Regions from separate parts of the Moritella viscosa genome, predicted to be linked through region 1. Evidence: predicted binding sites of a transcription regulator. Region 1 holds the regulator's gene; the other holds the start of a gene.
The links. Region 1 encodes LexA, which represses DNA repair genes until DNA is damaged. Its sites were predicted from a motif close to TACTGTATNNNNATACAGTA; they were not measured.

Region 2: a site for LexA is predicted at 2,395-2,414, ahead of dinG (ATP-dependent DNA helicase DinG). Genes of this name have one in related genera too.

What each region holds. Positions count from the first base shown of each region.
Region 1 covers NZ_FPLG01000097.1:95,150-102,775, reverse strand. Annotated here, with positions in the region: gene BT797_RS14685 (protein-glutamate methylesterase/protein-glutamine glutaminase) at 1-947, opposite strand, end outside; gene BT797_RS14680 (CheR family methyltransferase) at 995-1,828, opposite strand; gene BT797_RS14675 (chemotaxis protein CheW) at 1,828-2,364, opposite strand; gene BT797_RS14670 (chemotaxis protein CheA) at 2,380-4,431, opposite strand; gene BT797_RS14665 (response regulator) at 4,434-4,796, opposite strand; gene BT797_RS14660 (STAS domain-containing protein) at 4,806-5,093, opposite strand; gene lexA (transcriptional repressor LexA) at 5,359-5,982, opposite strand; gene plsB (glycerol-3-phosphate 1-O-acyltransferase PlsB) at 6,180-7,626, shown strand, end outside.
Region 2 covers NZ_FPLG01000035.1:3,313-10,938, reverse strand. Annotated here, with positions in the region: gene BT797_RS05345 (ATP-binding protein) at 1-1,287, opposite strand, end outside; gene BT797_RS05340 (response regulator transcription factor) at 1,274-1,972, opposite strand; gene dinG (ATP-dependent DNA helicase DinG) at 2,505-4,568, shown strand; gene BT797_RS05330 (sulfite exporter TauE/SafE family protein) at 4,568-5,347, shown strand; gene priC (primosomal replication protein PriC) at 5,335-5,961, shown strand; gene rsmS (pleiotropic regulatory protein RsmS) at 6,033-6,197, shown strand; gene BT797_RS05315 (UvrD-helicase domain-containing protein) at 6,244-7,626, opposite strand, start outside.

The sequences.
Region 1 (7,626 bases):
GCTGCACCAGGCATTCCCCAAACAACAGACGAAGCTTCATCTTGTGCGATAGTGACAGCACCAGTCTGTCGCATCAATAATAATCCCGCAGCCCCATCTTTCCCCATACCAGTTAGCATGACACCAACCGCTTTATCACCATACGTTGTCGCGACAGAATCAAACAACACGTCCACTGACGGTTTATGCCGATTAACCGCAGGACCATCAAACAATTGGCAAGTATAAACCAGCCCCGATTTATGCACTTTTAAATGACAGTCGCCTGGCGCTATATATACGTGATTAGGTTCTATTATTTGCTCATTAGTTATTTCCATCACAGTTAAGCGGCAATAGTCATTAAGCCGTTTGGCAAATGCACTACTGAAATTTTTAGGGATATGTTGAGTGACAACAATGGGAGGAAAAGGAGGCGTTAACGGTATTAATAATTCTCTTAATGCTTCGGTGCCACCTGTAGATGCACCAATAGCAATTAATCTATCACCCTGTATTTCTTGGGTCTTAATCTGAGAAATCACAGATTCACGCATAATACGTACATTGGCACCGACGGCGGATTTAACTTTAGCGCAAAGCTCATCACCAAAATAACCCAATGACTGCGAGCTTTTATCCGTAGGTTTAGCTATAAAATCAAATGCCCCTAGTTCCAATGCTTTTAATGTTACCGGCGCACCTTGCGAAGTAAGTGTAGATACCATAACAACAGGCATTGGACGCAGCCGCATTAGGTTATCTAAAAAAGATAAACCATTCATTCCAGGCATCTCAACATCAAGAGTGAGAACATCAGGTCGTATTTTCTTTATTTTTTCACGGGCATCAAAAGGGTCAACAGCACTACCAACAACGTCAATCAGTGGGTCTAAACGTAATAATGTCTCTAATATTTTTCTCATTAATGCAGAGTCATCGACAACAAGCACTTTTATTTTCTGCATAAAAGAGATCCCTATGGCACAGTTTAAATAATAAAGAGACAGCAGTCTTAACGTTGATAAACCGTTTGACCAACAAGCGTAAAGTGAGTGTTAAAGCCTTGTAAGCTTTCAGAATGACCAATAAAAAGATAGCCACCCGGCTTAAGTAGTGAATAAAACCGTTGAATGAGTTTTCTCTTCGTTTCATCATTAAAGTAAATTAAGACATTACGACAAAATATCACATCAAAAAGACCCGTCATTGGCCATTTAGCGAGTAAATTTAGTTGTTTGAACGTAATAATATCTTTCACTTTGTCATCCATAACATACTGATGATATTTTTTGATATCTGAACAATACCGAGTACGATAGGAAATAGGTATGCCCGCAAGATCATCGTAAATGCCATGTTGAGCATGAGATAACACATCACTATCTAAATCTGTTGCTAATATTTTTGTATCCCAATGCAGCAAGTTGTTTTCAATACTCATGGCGATTGAATATGGCTCTTGGCCTGTCGAACATCCTGCAGACCATATTCTAAGTTTTTTGTTTGCGTTGTGCCGTTTACAGTCAGGTAACGCTACTTGCTGTAAAAAGTCAAAATGATGCTTCTCACGAAAGAAAGCGGTTAAATTTGTCGTGATCGCATTAATAAACTCACTCTGTTCCCCACTGCAGCTATCTTGCAATAACTGACAATAAGCAGAAAAACTATTTAGCCTGAGATACCGAATCCTTTTCATTACCCGACCATAAAGCATATCTCGCTTGGACTCACCAAGTACAATACCGCACTGATGAAGAGCAAGCTGGGCTAAATACTTAAATTCCGCATCCTGCATGCTCATAATACTAAATGGATAGCGATGAGTATCAGCACAAAACTGCGGCATTAGTCATTCGTTGCCATAGGTTGTTGCGTTTTATGCTCATTAATTTGTTCAATATTTTGGAATTGATTCAGGTCTAATAACAAACTGGAGCTTAATAACACCACCATTTTATCGCGAATTGATACAAGTCCTCGAATCACTCTTGGTCCAGTATCCAAACCTAATTGTGGTGGTAAATTTATATCACTATGTGCAATCGTATGTACATCAGAGACAGCATCGACAACCAACCCCATTGTTTTTGATTTATCTTCTACTAATACTTTAACGACAATAACAACTGTCGTAGTGATGTATTTAATATTATTAAAACCAAACTTTTGTCGTAAATCTACGATAGGAACGATAGTGCCACGTAAATTAATCACCCCTTTCACATACTGCGGCATATTGGGGATCTCGGTACAAGGTTCCCAACCACGGATCTCTTGTACATCTAATATTTCGACGCCATATTCTTCATCTGCCATTATGAATGTCAAAAATTGAGAGGATTGTTCACCTGTGTCAATGTCCGCCAGCATACTGTATTCCATATCCATATCTCCTATTTAAGCAGCAACATGTGCCCGCAGGCCTTGTATTTGGCGTCGTTCATTCGTGACTTTTTTAACCATATCAGCAATATCTAAAATTAAAGCAACCGTTCCGTTACCTAAAATAGTAGCGCCGGATACACAGCTCACTTTCATAAAATTGTCTTCTAAATTTTTAATCACCACTTGCTGTTGCGCTGCCAAATCATCAACTAATAAACCATATTTATTATTGCCATGTTCAACAACAACTAATAGTCCATCGGTAATACACCCTAAGCTAGTTTCATGGTTTAGTACTTGGTAAAGTCGAATAATAGGAATAAATTCATCGCGTAATTTAAAGACCTCAGTTTGGTCCGCCAACTTAGTCACCATGCCATCTTTCAGTTGCAGTGACTCAATAATTGACATAATAGGTAAGATATACGTTTTATTACCTATTTCTATTAATTGACCATCCATAATAGAGAGCGTTAATGGTAAGCAAATCGAAAATAGACAGCCCTCTCCATCATGAGACTCAACTTTAATATCACCACCAAGCGATTCAATATTTTTCTTCACCACGTCCATGCCGACACCACGACCAGAAATGTCGCTGATCGTTTCGATGGTTGAAAATCCTGGCATAAAAATTAACTCATCAATCTGACTATGACTATAATGCTGATCTTGATTAGTAATGCCTTTTTCAATCGCTTTGGCATGGATTTTCGATCTGTTTAACCCTCGACCATCATCGCGGATCTCAATAATAATTTCGCCACCTTGATGAAATGCTGTGATCCCCAGACAAGCAACGTCACTTTTACCGGCACATTTACGTTCTTCGATGGTTTCAATGCCATGATCTAAAGCGTTACGAACGAGATGTATAATTGGATCAGTAAGTTTTTCAAGCATAATTTTATCTAGCTCCGTCTCTTCACCTTGCATCCTAAGCAGTACGTTTTTACCTAATTTCTCACTTAGATCTCTTACCATTCTAGGTATACGATTAAGGGCAAATTGGATCGGCAGCATTCTAATTTTCATCACACTATCTTGCATCTCACGGGTATGTTGAGATAACTGAACAAGGCCTTTTTTTAATTCTGGTAGTTTCTCAGCAGAAAAATTATGACCAAGCTCACTAAGCATCGCTTGAGTGATCACGAGTTCACCAACCATGTTAATTAACGCATCAACTTTATCAATTGATACCCGAATTGAATTTCTTTCAGTCGAGGGTTTATTTGTTATTGTTTTCGATACAACTTGGGTTATTTCGGGGTCAGCCAAACAATAATCTGTATTAAGACATTCAGCCTTGGAGTGAGGGAGAGTATTGGAATGTATAATGGTAATTTTTGAGTCATCTTCAACCCACTCAAATGCTTCTTTTATTTGCGACTCACTGATGTCGCTAATTAATTCTAGTTCCCAGCTAACATAAATATCTTCTGGTAATAACGCCTGCCATAATGGGAGTTCGGTAATCTTAGGGGTTACTTTTAACTCACCCATATCCTGTAATTCAGCAAAGATTAAACGAGGCTCATTGCCTTGCTTTAAAATATCCTGGCCCGGAATAAAGTTAATTAACCAAAAGCTATAATCTCGTGCACTAACAGCCAACTTAGCAGACTCAGTAACAGGCCTTTCATTATCATTCGATAATGCTTGTTGATTTATATCTAATTGTAACAATTGGTTATATTTACATTTAATCTCTTCTGCACTATTAGGGATTGATTCTGAATCACAGGCTAATAGTTGGATCCACTCTCTTAAACAATCAACAGTTTGTAAAAACAGACTAATATGCCTGTCAATAAGGACTAATTTTCCTGCACGCAAATCATCAAGTAATGTTTCTGCGACATGGGTAAATTCAGTGAGTTCATTAAAACCAAATGTGCCCGCCCCTCCTTTGATGGAATGAGCGACTCGAAAAATAGTATTAATGACTTCGCTATCAACTGAGCCAGGAGATAACTTTAGCAGTTCGGCTTCCATCACCTCTAACCCTTCGACACATTCTTCAATAAATACATTCTGGAATTGTTTAAGATCGATATCCATTCTTACCCCAATACTTTTTGCACGGTAGCAATGAGTTTTTCAGGGTTAAAGGGTTTCACTATCCAACCTGTCGCGCCAGCAGATTTACCATCCATCTTTTTGTCACTGCCCGATTCGGTGGTTAACATTAAGATAGGGGTAAATTTATAAGTTTGTTCATTACGTAGTTGCCTAATTAAGCTAATTCCGTCCATACGAGGCATATTGATATCAGAAATTATAAGATCAAAGTGTCCCGTTTTAGCTTTTTCTAATCCATCCACACCATCAACAGCGGCATCCACATGATAACCAGCCTGTTTTAGGGTGAATTGAACCATTTCACGAATGGATACCGAGTCATCGACAGCTAATATTCGTTTCATTAGAACACCTCATACTGATACGTAATTAAAATAAGATTCAAACCCCAGCGCTTTAACAACGGTAATAAATTTATCGGACGGTGATAGAAAGACAAGGGTCGTGTTATGTTTCATTAAATGCTGAGCATAAGCATAAAAAAGCTGGCAAGAGGAACTGTCTATATGAGTAACATTACGCGCATCAAGTACTTGAGAGTGAATGTTAAGAGGAAGCTTATCGAGTGTAGCTTTGAGGTCCGTGATCGATGCAATATCAATCTTCTCACCTAAATCCACGGCAATAGAGTGCTGTTCCATAATAACGAGTCCTATATTTACGCTAACGTATCATCAAACAAACTTAATTGTTTTTCTAACCAATCATGAGTATAGAAAAGGATTAAATAAATAAGCAGAAGATGATCAGAACTGTGATGTTAAAGCAAGATTTGAAAATTATGTCTAAATTTCAATATGGTGATCGGGTAAAGAAGGATAGATAGATAGATAGATAGATAGATAGATAGTCAATAATAGGGTTATTAACTATCTATCTTCAAGTACGATGGGTAATAAGGTGTGATTACATCCAATCGGTATTACGAATAATGCCGACTGCGACACCTTCAATATCAAAACTTTGGAAATTTAAATCAACACGAATTGTGCTCATTTCGTCATTTTCAGGATGCAGTAAAATTTCATTGTCCTGCTGTTCAAAACGCTTAACAGTAACTTCATCGTCAACACGTGCAACAACAACTTGGCCTTTACTGATATTTTTAGTTTTATGTACAGCTAATAAATCGCCATCCATAATCCCTATATTACGCATACTTTCACCACGTACACGCAGTAAAAAATCTGCCGTTGGCGTAAACATTGAAGGGTCAACATTATAGTGTGCTTCAATATGTTCTTGCGCTAAAATTGGCTCACCGGCGGCAACCTGCCCAATTAAAGGTAAACCACTGTCATTACTGGCTTCGTCAGCATCAACCAACAAACGAATACCGCGAGAAGTACCCGCAAGAATTTCGATATGGCCCTTTCGTGCTAATGCCTTTAAATGCTCTTCTGCAGCATTAGGTGAACGGAAACCAAGTTCCTTAGCAATTTCAGCTCGGGTAGGTGGCATACCAGTATTTTTAATATGTTGTTTAACTAATTCAAATACTTCTGCTTGTCTTTGTGTCAATGCTTTCATCATGAACCCTAACTGGTTTTATATACAGTTTCTTGTAATTATATACAGTATTATCAAGTTTGCAATATAAGCCTTGGGTATATCTGGATAATAATGAATTAATCGTTTGCTGGCGCTGAAACACAGATTTATGGCTACACATCTGATATTATTGAAGTAAGCACTCTCGCACTTTAAATAACAGAATGATAACACCTATGCAACAAACACCGTCAATGTTAAGTCGAAGTTTCGTTAACGGCTTAGTTAAATCTCAGTACGTACCAGATAACCCCGTTGATGCGTTAAATCTAGATTTAGCACGTCCTATTGTTTACGCTTTAAAAACTAAATCGATGACCGATCTCGTTGCATTACAACGAGCTTGTAAAGAGCTAGGGTTGCCCGATCCGCTAACACCAATCAAAGTTAACGGGGTCATTATTCCCAGTTATGTTTGCTTAGATAACCCAGCGCCACTCTTCGGCCGAGTAAAAGATACCGACGTATTTTTTGACGAATTTCAACAGCTATTACGTTTACACAAAGATGATAAAGCCCTTGATATTCAGTTAATGCCAGTGGCATTGTTCTGGGGACGCGCACCCGGTAAAGAAGGTCAAATACCACTACTGTCATTAGCAAACAGTATTTCACCAAGCCGTTTACGTAAAACAATCATTGTGGGTCTTAATCGCAAAGATAACTTAGTCCGTTTTAATAAACCTGTATCACTACGTTTCATGGCCGATCAGCATGGCACTGATGAAAAACTGGCGCAAAAATTAATTCGTGTCGCCAAAATCCACTTCAGTCGTCAGAAATTAGCAGCCTCAGGTCCTAAACTACCGAATCGCTATCAACTATTTGAGCAACTGCTACGTAATCCAGAAGTTAAAAAAGCCATCCAAATTGAAATCGCAGAACATAATATTTCAGCGAAAAAGGCGGAGAAACGTGCCAATGATTATATTGATGAAATTGTCAGTGATTTTTCTTATAAACTAGTCAAAAACACCAGTAATTTTCTGGGCTGGTTATGGAATAAAATCTACAGTGGGATCAAGGTAAATAACGCAGAACAAGTGCGTAAACTTGCTGCTGATGGCCATGAAATTGTCTTTATGCCTTGTCATCGTAGCCACATGGATTACTTACTTATTTCTTATGTGATTTACAATGAAGGTTTGATCCCTCCACACATTGCCGCTGGTATTAATCTTAACTTCTTCCCTGCAGGCCCTATGTTCCGTCGTGGTGGTGCATTCTTTTTACGCCGGACGTTTAAAGGCAATAAACTTTACGCAACTATCTTTAGAGAATATCTAAGTTTGTTATTCTCGAAAGGCTATTCTGTTGAGTTCTTTACCGAAGGTGGCCGCAGCCGTACAGGACGCTTATTACCGCCAAAAACAGGTATGCTTAACATGACCTTACAAGCGATGTTAAGAGAGCAAAGCCGACCAATTACGTTAGTGCCGGTATATCTAGGCTACGATCATGTAATGGAAGTAAGCACCTACGTAAAAGAATTATCCGGGGCTAACAAAAAGAAAGAAAGTCTATTCCAAGTATTTGGGATCGCCAAAAAGCTTAAAAATTACGGCCAAGCATTTGTTAACTTTGGTGAACCGATCAACCTTAACCAATATTTAAATAAGCACG
Region 2 (7,626 bases), on a different contig from region 1:
GCGCGTAAAAGCATCCAATACTTGCTCTCGTTGTAGTGGCGAAATACCGTCTCCATCATCTTCAACAACAATACTAAAATACTCAGGATCATTTTTCAGACTAAGCTTGACGGTTGAATCCGCATATAAACACGCATTTTTTACCAAGTTATCCACAATAAGTTGCAGGTAACGAGAATTTGCATCGACCTTAACCGTATCAATATCAGAAGAAAGCGATACATGAGGATATTGGCGTTGAAACTCAACTTCACGTGATTGCATCAACTCACTTAAGTCGATAATTTGATGTGCAGAAGAAGGTTTATGTTCAATCGTTTGCAACATCAAAATATCATTGGCCAATGCTTCCATTTCAACCGTGTAACGACTTAAATCACTGTGTAATTCAGTCGTATATGGGCTATGTTTTTCATCACTTAATAACCCCATCACTAATTGAATTCGCGTTAACGGGGTGCGTAATTCATGCGCAATAGCATTCGCCATAACTTGTTGCTGATGCTGTGAGTACTGCAAAGATATCGCCATCTCATTAAAACTTGCAGCCATCTGGTTTAACGGGGCTGGTATTTTATCGTCAACTCGCGTATCAAGCTGCCCATTTGCTAATGCTAAACTCGCAGAGCTCAAGCGATAAACATGATCCGATATGGTTTTTACTGAGGAATACAACACTAATGCGATACTAAAAAAGATAAAACCGAGTAGAAATAGTGTTATATAATCATCCTCATCCATCCAATCTTCTGGATCATCCATCCAATATTCTGGACCATCCATCGGATAAGCCTCTTCTAAACGGTCAATAATAAGCAATAGCCCTTCATGATGTGGAAGGATCACTGCAAGGCGTCCACTTTCTTCTTCATGCCGGTATACATATACGCCCCATTTACCAATCCCAGCTGGTAGTGCTGGATAGTTTTTATTTTGCTTTATATCAATTTTGTCCAACATCTCATGCTTTTGATGATACGCCAATGCGTTTTTCACCGAGATCTTTTCAATAGTAAATCCGGTAAATCGACTCAATAAGTCGACTTCCATATTCCAACGATCAGTATCTTCGATAAAATCATCGAGTAATGTGGCGGCAAAGCTAGCATTGTGCACAAATCCAACATCATCAAGATTATCGTCGTAGTAATCCATGAATATCGAAACAATGACAATGCTACCGATAATCGCAGCGGTAATACTGATATACAGCTTAAAAAAAAGCGTATTGGCCGTATTACGGTTTATTATTCGATTAAGATTCGTAAATATATTATTGCTTAACAAATAGGTAACCCTTACAACGGATTGTTTTAATTATTTGGTACGGGGCGACATCATCTTTTATCTTTTTACGTAAACTGGATAAGCGCATATCTAGTGCTCTATCCAAACCATCAAATTCAACCCCTTTTAACGCTTTGTAACACTCATCACGACTAATGATTGTTCCCGCTTGTTTTGCTAAATATTCCAACATTTCATATTCGGCACCGGTTAAGATAATTTCTTCATTATCACGGGTAACCAAACGCTTCAATGTATCTATCGTTAACGTACCGGTATGACTTAACGCATTATCACTTTTCTTACTTCTGCTTTCGCGGCGTAACAATGCTTCAATATGAGAGAGTAAAATATGCGGTCGTAACGGTTTATGTAAATAACCATCAGCACCCGTATCTAACGCTGCGATCTCAGATATTTCTTCACTGCAAGCAGTAAGCATAATAATAGGCCCAGTATAAATCTCACGACTTTGCTTACACACTTCAATCCCATTCATACCCGGCATCATTATATCTAATACCACGAGATCAGGCTGCAATCTGGCTATATCTGCAAGTCCCTCTGTACCACTATTACTGAGTGATACTTGGTACCCTTTAGTGCGTAAAAACATGTTGAGAAGACGACAAATTTCTAAATCATCTTCAACAATTAAAATGTGTTTTTTGCCATTTTCTAACATGTTCAAAGAAACCTTATGTCATTATAAATAAGTAAATACAGGGATAAGAAAACACTTAAGCGCTAGATAAGTTTAGTTCACTATCATTTAGTTTAATGCTATGAATATTCATCAATTTATCAGTGCCATTGCGGTTATTACCTGAGACATGGCTATTATTTGTATCCGTTAAACGTATCGACTGCCAATATTGTAATTTTGCAGTATAACCCAAGTATAGCGATCAAGTAATAACCCTAACAATACTGTAATACTAACAAATTTGGTTATATGAATGCCTTTGCACTACAACGTATGAATAACAACGCCATCATATAAAACGAAACGTAAATTTTCAGCCTCTAATTTGTCAGTTTTGTCAGTGGTAATCAAGCAGCTAGTCGATATTTTTATAAACTACTGGGATTTTATCAGTGTTCCCCTACTTAATATCTATACAGACGGTATAATTACGCTAAAATACAATCCTAATGACCTTGGCTTTAAATCGTGCTTGCAGATAAACGTGAGTATGCTTCAGATAAGAGTAAACATGCTTTCAGATAAGAGTAAACAAGCTATCCGTGATGTCTATCAGAACATCCGCGATTCACTACCTGACTTTGCAGTCCGTAAATCACAAAATATCCTTGTGGCTGAAATGGCAAAAACCCTCGCCGGTAACTTTGATAAAAATCGTCGGTTGATTATTGCCGAAGCAGGCACTGGTACAGGTAAATCATTAGCTTATTTGATTGCAGGGATCCCACTCGCTACCGAAGCGAAAAAGACCCTAGTCATTTCAACAGCCACCATTGCATTACAAGAGCAGCTTTTGCACAAAGAACTGCCTTTCTTCCGCCGCCAGTCAGGGCTTAAATTTGAGTTTGCATTAGTAAAAGGTCGTCAGCGTTATTGCTGTGAGCAAAAACTTGCTATGCTTGCACAAGCAGACGATCAAATAGAGCTGTTAGCTGATTTAGCCACAATCCCTAAAAAACGCGATTTACAACTTATCAAGCGCTTATTTACTGCTTACGCCGCAGGTAAATGGAAGGGGGATATCGACAGCTGGCCAACCCAGATCCCGGATGATATCTGGCAATTAGTTGTTTCAGATCGCCACAGTTGCAGTAAATCATTTAGTGCACACCGGAATTGCCCTTTTCATAAAGCACGTGAAGCCTTAGACCAATGTGACGTACTCATTGTAAATCACGCATTGTTACTAGCCGATTTAGAGCTTGGTGGTGGTATTATTTTACCAAAACCAGAAGACTGTTATTACGTACTCGATGAAGCCCATCATTTACCACGCATTACCCGTGATTTCTCGTCAGCGCATGCGTCGGTGCTTGGCGCAAAAGCTTGGTTACAAACCATGGCAGTATCAATGCGCCAACTCACGCAAGCTATCGCATCAAGTGAGATATCCGATCCGGTCACAAAACTGCTCAGTTCAATTAATACCATCAGTAAAGAACTCACCAAGATCCACAGTTTAATGTCCGCTAACGATCGCCAATTTAGTGATGATTCTTGGCGTTTTGCTGATGGTGAACTACCTGAAGCGTTGGCAGAACTGGCAGCAAACATGAATCACGAAACCAAACGTGGCGTTAGCCAAACAGCAAAAATTGTTGATATTCTTGCCGAACAAGTAAAACAAGATCAGCTGCCACAAGTTAAAGCAAATAAACTCATTGCAGAAGTCGGTTTTTACTTACAGCGCATCGAGAATCTGCATCAAGTGTGGAATATGTTGATTAAAGAAACAAAAGGCACTCCGCTGGCAAAATGGGTAGAGAAAAGTGGTAGTCGCCAAGACGATCATATCTTTGCTGCCAGCTTAATTGATGTTGATAGTAAACTAGAACACATGTTGTGGTCGCAATGTGGCGCTGCAATCTTGACCTCTGCAACACTAACCTCACTCGGTAATTTTAATTATTTCCGCCGCCAAGTCGGCTTATTAAACGATGCATCTACGCAGCACCTGCAACTCGACTCACCGTTTGAGTTTGAACAAGCTGAGCTGTATATACCTAATTTAGCACTAGCACCAAATGAGCACGGTTTCACTGAGTTATTAGCAGAAAAACTCCCAAGTTTACTGCCGGACAAAAAAGCATCGTTGGTGTTATTTAGTTCGTACCGACAAATGAATCAAGTCGCTGAAATTATTCGTAATACAACAAAATTAGAGCTATTGGTACAAAAAGAAAGTTCACGTGCCGAACAATTACAAAAACATGCAGAAAACGTGAAAGCAAATAAAACCAGTATCTTATTTGGAACCAGCAGCTTATCTGAAGGTCTTGATCTACCTGGTGATTTATTAACAAATCTAATTATCACTAAAATCCCTTTCTCAGTACCGACCTCACCCGTTGAAGAAGCACAATCAGAATGGATCACTAAATCCGGTGGGAATCCATTCATGCAGGTCTCAGTTCCCGAAGCCAGTAAAAAATTGATCCAATCTTGTGGCCGATTACTGAGAAAAGAGAAAGATTCTGGTAGAATCACGCTACTTGATCGTCGAGTTGTTAGTAAACGCTATGGACCAGCATTACTTAATTCGCTTCCCCCTTATAAAAGAAATATAGAATTTTGATATTAGAGCTTGGTTTAGAACCTTCGGTTTTTATAATTTTATGCAGCGTTGCACTGGCTGCTGGTTTCATTGACGCTATTGCTGGCGGTGGTGGTTTGTTAACAGTACCCGCATTACTCAGTGCAGGTTTACCCCCACACCTTGCATTAGGTACCAATAAATTGGCTGCCAGTTTTGGTTCATGTGCAGCAGCAATTACCTTCTATAAGAAGCGTTTATTTAACCCCAAATTTTGGTGGCGATCATTCCTGTTTACAGCCATCGGTGCCATATGTGGAACCTTAGTGGTCAGCGTCATCAGCACCGCTTGGTTAGAGAAATTATTGCCTGTCATTATTATCTTTACGGCTATCTATTCCATCTTTAGTAAAACCCAAGAATACACAGGTGAAACCCTACCCGATGATAATCGAGCACTGCATAAAAAACAGGGCTTACAAGGTTATATTATCGGTTTCTATGATGGTGTCGCAGGCCCTGGTACTGGTGCATTTTGGACTGTATCGACAATGGCACTGTATAAACTTAATATTCTGTTTGCCTCTGGTGTTGCTAAAGCAATGAACTTTACCAGTAACTTCACCTCCCTACTGACTTTTATTTACCTTGGACACATCAATTGGTATCTGGGTTTAAGCATGGGTTTATCAATTATGGTCGGTGCGATCATTGGTGCACATACCGCCATTCACTTTGGGGCTAAATTCATTCGACCATTATTTATTACCGTTGTGATTATTATCGCCTTTAAGCTGGCTTATCAAGCATGGCTACAATAACGCATCAGCAACAACAGCTTGCCCAACTCACTCAGCGTATTAAACAGTTGAGTGAGTTGGGTAAGCAAGTCAACTCTAGCCACACTACGACCATCAATTATAAATTACGCGATCGCGCCTTGTTCTACCCTGGCTTATTTATCGGTAACAGTCACGATATTCAGCAATACATAGCAGAATTAGAAAAGAGTATGACGCGTTTACAACACTATTTTGATAAGCGTTTTGATAAACAGGCAACCAACACAAAGCAGTCAAGTTCATCGCCAGAAAGTACATTATCGATAGAGGACGTGTTATTAGAAAAAGTAGCTCATCAATTTAGAGCTATTAATGGGGTATTACAGCAGTGTCATTTTAGGCGTGGAGAAGTCAAAAATGAGCAAAAAAATTATGATGCCATTGCGAAGAAGTTATTGCAGAAATCACACTATTTATATCAAAAATTAGCGCAACAAATAGAGTATGAACGCCGTTTGCAAGCAATAATAGATCAACAAACTGATCCACTTCAATTACAACAAACTAAGCAAAGATTACAGCGTTGTCAGGCAGCGACAGCAAAAGTCCGCCAGCAATTACAACGCTATGAACAAAAGAAAGATCTTTTGTAATAAAACATTCCGTTACCAATTAAAAATCTTAATATGCAATATATAACTAAAATAAGTAAGGATCCTTTATCATGTCGCTAGAAAACGCGCCAAAACATATAAAACTTGCCGTTGACCTAATTCAACTACTTGAAGAAAACCAACTACCTACAGAAACAGTGATCAAAGCATTGGCAATCGCACAGCAAGATTTTCAACGTAAACTTGAAACAGAAACAACAAGCAAGGTTAGTTAGTTCATAAGTGAGTAAGAGTAATAATGTTATTAGATAAAGTCCCACTCTATTTTGCAATTGTAACGGCGTAGTCCCCTGTTACTAATTCTTCCACAAAGTTCGACGGATTACTTTTATTACAAAGTAAATATACCTGCTGACGAGCCCGTGTTAATGCCACATAAAATAACCGACGCTCTTCTGCATCAGGAAAACCAGACTCATCAGGCTGTAATATTATCGTAAAGGGGTGGCGGGATTTATGACAAGGAAAGCCATGCTCGCCAGCTTCCATCGCTAACACAACTACATTATCGGCTTCTTGCCCTTTCGAACTATGCACCGTCATGGCTTTAATGACTAACTGAGGATATTCCGTAGACAACACTGTCAGCGTCTTATTATCAGGTAATTGAAAATTAAATCGAGCGAGCAATAACACTGATTTTTGCTTGCCTTCGCCTTTAACACTCGCGGCTATTTGCTTTAATTTTTTTTCTAATAATAATATTGCTGCATCATCATTTTGTTTATTGTCACTGCGCTTATTGTCACTAACCTGATAGTAATTAACCTGTATACAGGCTTTTTTTGCTTTGCTGTATGTTGTTATTTTCTTATTCATTTGCTCTGAGTTTGCCATCACAAAGCCACTCGCAACAGCACTAATCTGGTCATTAAAGCGGAACGTAGTATCGAGTGGTAATATACTCGTCATGCCAAAATAATCACTGAAGCGTGTTGTCACTGCGATATCACTGCCTGCGAATTGATAAATAGCCTGCCAATCATCACCGACACAGAATAATTTACTATCATCATGTTGCGTCTGTAGATGTCTTACTAAATTAGCTCGTGCTTGAGAGATATCTTGAAATTCATCAACAAGAATATGCAGCCAAGGTGAACTAAACTGCCCATCACTCGCATAATCACTTGCCTTAGTGATCATCTCATCAAAATCAATCTCATTATTTTCCGCTAAATACGTCTGATAGTGTTCAAGTAATATAACGACGACTTCATGTGTTAATGCCGCGAAATCAGTATCAGGTAGCGCACTTAACCTTTTTTCAGCGCGCACTGTTCGAGTATTTTTATACTGCATCGTTAATTCGACAAGCTGGCTTAGCAATTTTTTATACCCACCTTTGCCTGCTAATAATCGTGCGACTTCTTGCTCATGCTTTTCACTCGGTAACTTGCCTAACCAAGCCACATAGGCATAGCAATATTCACTAAACAATGCATTAAAGTCAGCATCCAGCAGTAACGTCGCTATACTCTGCTTAAAAAATTGTTGTTTCGCATTATCACTACTCGCCAGCTTACTGACTTGCGGCTTATTCATTTCAACTTGCTTAATAATATCTAACGCTAAGGCATGAAATGTTTTTACTGTGATCCTCGCGTTTGGGAGTCGCTCTTTTAAACGTGTTTTCATTTCTTG